DNA from 2 places in the Zobellia sp. 1_MG-2023 genome. Region 1 is predicted to be linked to the other one. Evidence: riboswitches for the same ligand, from Rfam matches in the RefSeq annotation. Region 1 holds a riboswitch; the other holds the start of a gene.

What was found. Region 1 has a riboswitch for S-adenosylmethionine ahead of Q4597_RS12025 (O-acetylhomoserine aminocarboxypropyltransferase/cysteine synthase family protein). Riboswitches for the same ligand answer to the same signal wherever they lie in the genome.
Region 2: another riboswitch for S-adenosylmethionine. It lies ahead of Q4597_RS13520 (Na+/H+ antiporter NhaC family protein); the one in region 1 lies ahead of Q4597_RS12025 (O-acetylhomoserine aminocarboxypropyltransferase/cysteine synthase family protein).

The regions. Positions count from the first base shown of each region.
Region 1 covers NZ_JAUOSY010000005.1:75,104-78,292, reverse strand. Annotated here, with positions in the region: gene Q4597_RS12025 (O-acetylhomoserine aminocarboxypropyltransferase/cysteine synthase family protein) at 1-1,195, opposite strand, end outside; SAM riboswitch class I at 1,321-1,432, opposite strand; gene metK (methionine adenosyltransferase) at 1,509-2,765, opposite strand; gene Q4597_RS12015 (carboxypeptidase-like regulatory domain-containing protein) at 3,065-3,189, opposite strand, start outside.
Region 2 covers NZ_JAUOSY010000006.1:62,078-65,266, reverse strand. Annotated here, with positions in the region: gene Q4597_RS13530 (ABC transporter ATP-binding protein) at 1-56, opposite strand, end outside; gene Q4597_RS13525 (hypothetical protein) at 318-620, opposite strand; gene Q4597_RS13520 (Na+/H+ antiporter NhaC family protein) at 766-2,067, opposite strand; SAM-I-IV-variant riboswitch at 2,116-2,215, opposite strand; gene Q4597_RS13515 (GAF domain-containing sensor histidine kinase) at 2,449-3,189, shown strand, end outside.

The DNA of each region.
Region 1 (3,189 bases):
CCTGACCTACACCTGCGCCTGCCAATTGCTCCTCATTTAACTGTTGGTGCGTGGTACTGGCCGGGTGAATGATCAATGATTTAGTATCGCCAATATTGGCCAACAAAGAGAAAACTTTTGTAGCATCCGTAACTTTTTTAGCAGCCTCAAAACCACCTTTAATTCCAAATGTTACCAATCCGCTTTGACCTTTTGGCAAATATTCTTGAGCAAGATCGTAGTATTTACTACTCTTAAGACCTGGATAGTTTACCCATGCCACTTCTTCTCTTCCTTCTAACCAAGTAGCCAATTCAAGTGCATTTACACTGTGTTGTTTTATACGTACATTCAAAGTTTCCAAACCTTGTATAATCTGGAAAGCATTAAACGGACTCAAAGCTCCACCAAAATCACGCAATCCTTCTAAAATCAATTTAAAAGTAAAGGCCGCGGCACCTAAAGCTTCGCTATACACTAAACCGTGGTATCCAGCAGAAGGTTCTGTAAATTCCGGGAATTTCCCGTTGGTCCAATCAAAAGTTCCTGCATCAATAATAGCACCTCCCAAAGAAGTACCCTGACCGCCAATATATTTAGTAAGTGAGTGAATTACCAAGTTAGCACCGTGCTCAATAGGATTTAAAAGTGCAGGTGAAGCCACCGTATTATCAACAATAAAAGGAACCTGAGCAGCTTTGGCCTGTTTTGAAATAGCTTTCAAATCAAGCACATCTAATTTAGGGTTACCCAAAGATTCTACAAAAATAGCCCTGGTGTTATCCTGAACCGCTTTACCAAAATTTTCCGGATCGGAAGCATCAACAAAAGTAGTGGTGATTCCCAACCTTGGCAAGGTAACATTTAACAAGTTAAAGGTACCGCCATACAAACTACTGGAAGCTACAATATGGTCTCCCGCTTTCAATAGCGTTAATAAACCCGTTGAAATAGCTGAAGTTCCCGAAGCGAAAACTACCGCTCCTACTCCGCCTTCAACAGCTGCTAAACGCTCTTGAAGAATTTGATTGGTAGGGTTGTTCAATCGTGTATAGATAAAACCAAGTTCTGCCAATGAAAATAAATTGGCGGCATGGTCCGTATCATTAAAAACATACGAGGATGTTTGATAAATAGGCACGGCACGTGTACCACCTGTTTGTGCGGGGTCGTGTCCGGCATGTAATGCGTTGGTTGAGAATTTTTGATCACTCATAATCTTTGATTTTTAATTGTTATTTAAAATAATTAAAAGCCCGATACCTTGAACCGAAAATCCGATGCTAGGTAGAATATCAAAAAAGTTATAAGAAAGTAAAAGATTAGTATGAGTAATCTGATTTGTTATCTGTCTCATTTTTATAGAGATAGAATGTAGCACCTTCTCTGCACAGGTGGCAAAGGGTTGCTAAGGTTTCAAAGGGTCTATTCCCTCCACCTTTCTTGATAACTATTCAATACGTGTTTGAACTTTTGGAACTACAAATATATAGTTGGTGAATTTAAATTCACCAACATTTTTGAAAAATTTACAAATTAAACGCTTTTTTCACCTCACCTACCATATCCAACTTCTCCCAAGTGAACAATTCCACTTCTTTTTCGATACGACCGTTATATGGCGATTCAAAAACTTTCTTGATCATTCTTGGTTCTTTACCCATATGGCCATATGCCGCAGATTCCAAATAAATAGGATTTCGCAACTTTAGTCGCTCTTCAATAGCAAACGGACGCATGTCAAAAAGGGCTTTGGTCTTTTGGGCAATTTCCCCATCCGTAAGGTCTACATTAGACGTTCCGTAGGTATCTACATATATAGAGGTAGGCTCAACCACACCAATGGCGTAACTTACCTGTACCAACATCTCATCCGCAACACCGGCCGCTACTAAATTCTTGGCAATGTGGCGCGCTGCATAGGCCGCACTTCTATCTACTTTACTTGGGTCTTTTCCACTAAAAGCCCCACCACCGTGAGCTCCTTTACCTCCGTAAGTATCTACTATAATTTTTCTCCCGGTAAGTCCGGTATCCCCATGAGGACCACCGATTACAAATTTCCCAGTTGGATTGATGTGGTATTTTATTTTATCATCAAATAAATCCTGAATAGCTTTTGGCAATTGCTCTACCACTCTTGGGATTAAAATCTCTACAAGGTCTTCTTTGATTTTTGCCAACATTACCTCATCATCATTATGAAAAGCATCGTGTTGTGTAGATATAACAATAGTATCTATACGTTGCGGCACATTATCATCTGAATACTCAATAGTAACTTGCGATTTGGCATCGGGACGTAAATAATCTATGATTCTACCTTCCCTACGCAACTCCGCCAAATTCTGAAGAATTTTATGCGAAATATCCAAAGCCAACGGCATGTAGTTTTCCGTTTCCTTGGTAGCATAACCGAACATCATACCTTGATCACCAGCTCCTTGTTGCTCTTTCTCGCCACGATCTACACCTTGACTAATATCTTGCGATTGCTCATGAATTAACGAAATAACTCCACAAGAATCTCCACTAAACTGATATTCGCCCTTAGTATAACCAATAGCATTAATTACATCTCTAGCAATGGTCTGAACATCTAGATAAGTATCACTCTTAACCTCACCGGCCAAAACAACCTGGCCCGTAGTTACCAAGGTTTCACAAGCAACTTTACTTTCTGGATCAAAAGCCAAAAAGTGGTCCAATAAGGCATCGCTTATTTGATCGGCAACTTTATCAGGGTGTCCTTCACTAACAGATTCGGAGGTAAACAAATATGGCATAACAAACTTTTATTTTTTCTGAAAAGGATTTGAAAGAATGCCGGAAGAAGTATGATGTGAAAATTTTCAACATCAACTGCTTTAGCATTTTTTTGTTCTACAATCCCGCTTGGCAAAAACCAATCTTACATTGGCAATTCAAACAGGTTTAAAACAGAGGTTGCAATCAGTCAAATCCCTCCTCTTTAATTTAATTAGGACGCAAAAGTATAAAAAATGTTCAGATCAAAATATTAATATCGTGTTATTTATTATTTCCTTTTGTAAATACCATGCTCTTTGCACGGGTTTATCAACCATTACAAATCATATTTTAACGATAATAGCAGGTAGCGCGGCTGCACATAGTATACCTGCGTAGTAAAGAATAAATCATTGGTACTGTCACGGTTAAGCGTAGTGGTATTCAATAAATTGGTGCCTT
Region 2 (3,189 bases), on a different contig from region 1:
TCTTTTAAAGCTGCCTTTCCTTGATAAGACTTGCTTATGTTCGTTGCTTTCAACATAATAGTATAACTAAATTAAGAGTATAGGTAAATCGTGTAATCATCCTTATACACAGCAATTTGTGGTATAAGTATATAAATGATAAAGAAGATGTCCTTACGAAAAAGACAGGTCCATATGTATATTCAACACTTAGCTTTCAGCATACCGTATTCGGGTGTGCGACAAATCAAAAGAAGTGTGGCAAAGAAAGAATATGACGAATGAAAAGGGCGTACCGGTCCTATAAAAATTGACGGTACTACATACAAAATGGACTGTTAAACTTGTGGAGGAGGCCGCGTAAAGCGATTACTGCCTAAAAATTGGTTTTCAAAAACAAGCTGTGGCGCATTGTTAGAGAACATTTGTTCAAAAAAATAGAATTCTGTTTGCGGTAGAACGGGAGATTCCGTTTTTAAAAGCGGTGTAAAATTAACCGCTGTGGTAATGTGACAAACTTCGCAATGTTGCGCGTCGGAATCGTCAATATGATGCGTAAGCGCATGCAGTCCTGCCACTTTGAATACCAAAAACAAAGCGACAAAAAACATAGAAACGAAATTCTTGCTGCTTTTCATCATAAGCGACAAAAGTAAATAATACTTTAAATTATTAATGAGAATTTAAACAAAAATTACTTTGGCATGAATTTAACTGAAGTTGGAGTACAAGGGTATATAAATTATAAGAACATTACAAGGCCCTTTTTTATCTTCGAAAACAAGCTTAGCGGACACGAAATGGTTTAAAGTTTATGAATACGATGGTGTAAATGAACAACAAGAGTAAATACCAGGTATTGGAAACCAAATCTATATAATCGATTTTTCCGTTTGAAAAGCTTAAAATCATTAAAACCTGCGCTCCATAGGGCAGTAGACCTTGAAAAATACAGGCAAAAATATCTAAGATGGAAGCGGTTTTCTTGTTATCCAATCCGTATTCATCATTAATGGTTTTGGCAATGGGCCCGGCAATGATGATAGAAACCGTGTTATTGGCAATCGCCATATTAATAGTACTCACTAATGAGGCAATACCTAGCTGTGCCGTTTTTTTGTTCTTGATAAGCTTCTTTATGTTGACCAGTATAAACTCTATGCCTCCGTTTCGTTCTACTAAAGCGGCCAATCCTCCTGTTAATAGAGACAACAAGAAAATCTCTGTCATGTTCGTAAATCCAGAATAGGCAATTTTAGTAGATTCTATAAGGGTAAAATCACCATAAACAATCCCCAAAAGTCCAGCGAATACTAAACCTAATAGTAAGGTAACAAAAACGTTCACTCCTACAATAGATAGAACAATGACCAAAAGATAGGGCATAATTTTGATGACAGAATAACTATAAACTACAGTCTCCGTTTCGGCGGACTTTAATCCCAAACCCTGAAAGATTAAAATAGCTATAGTGAATAGGGCAGCGGGTACGGCAATTTTAATGTTCTGCTTGAATTTATCACTCATTTTACAACCTAAGGATTGTGTATCAGCAATGGTAGTATCCGAGATTATCGATAAATTATCGCCAAACATGCTACCACCTAACAGTGCACCACATAAAATGGCCAAATCCGCGCCGCTCTTATCGGCGAATCCCACTACAATAGGAGCCAAAGCAACAATGGCACCCACCGAAGTTCCCGTAGAAACCGATAAGAACCCTGCAATAATAAAAATGCCAACGTAGATGTATTGAATGGCTATAAAATCCAATCCCATATTAACGATGGCATCAACACTACCGGTTTCGTTGGTAATTGCAGCGAATGCACCTGCTAACAAGTAGATCAAACACATAGTTAGTATTTTATCATCTCCGCAGCCTTTTAAAACCGTTTTTATTTTAAAATCTATAGATTGCCCAAACATTAGGAAGGCAGCAATTATCCCTACAATTACCGCAATGGGAGCAGGTAACGCATAGAAATCGTTTTGATATATACCCACACCCAAAAAAGTAAATACAAAAATGAATAGGGGTACGAGAGCGGAAAATTTTGGAGTTCTAACTTTAATGTTTGCCATTTCTTTCTTTATGCTAAAAAAGGAAGTAGAAGCAAATAGATAGACATATGGGTTAACATTTGTTCCAACTAATTGGCTTATCTCTTTAGCACCTTGCTCGTTATTGCAGGTTGCTATCTCCTTTTTTTTGAGATTCTTGATAATTATTTTAAGGCGGCAAAAATAAGGTATAAGAACTACCTGCAACTCATAAAAAGAGTTAATTTATATCACACTTTTTTTTGGTCAATTAGAAGAAATCCTAAACTTTTGAGTTAATAAGTAGTATAAATCCTATGTAAATGGTACGTCAAGTAACGTAATACATATTTTTTAACTTAGTTTGTAACTTCTAACCAAGGGATAAAAAAGTCTATTTATCTTATTATTTTGAAGAGTGGAATGAAAAAACAAGACTTACACGCTGAAAATCAACTTTCAACAACCAATGAAGGTGATAACCATACAACTATTAGTCAGCTAGAAAAAGACAAAATCATTGAAAGACAACTGCGCTTTCAGGATTTGTTAATCAGTATCTCTACAAAACATATTAATTCCGATTTATCGGATATTGATAAACTTATCAGAGCATCCCTAAAGCAAATTGGCGAGTTCGTAGAATCGGACAGAAGCTATATCTTTTCTTATGATTTTGTAAATAACACCACTTCAAACACTTATGAATGGTGTTCTGAAGGTATAGAACCGGAAATAGAGAACTTACAGAATGTACCTGTAGACTTTATTCCGCAATGGATAGAAGCACATAAAAAGGGAGAGCCGTTCTTTGTGGAAGATGTAAGTGAATTACCAGAAGACGGAGAACATGGTTTACGAGCCGTTTTAGAGCCACAGGGCATTAAGAGTCTAATTACTATTCCAAAAATCAAGAATAATGAGTTGATCGGTTTTATCGGTTTTGATTCTGTCAAAAAAATCAATAAGTATGATGATAATGAAAAGGACATCCTTTTTGTTTATGCCAATATGCTGGTTAATGTCATACAGCGTAAAGAGAGTGAAGAACGGATAAAGGAGCAAGAGAAGAAGAAGGAAGAACTATTAAAGAATCTATCGCTTCAAAATGAAGAATTAAGTGAATATGCCCATGTGGTATCTCATGATTTAAAAGCCCCTCTC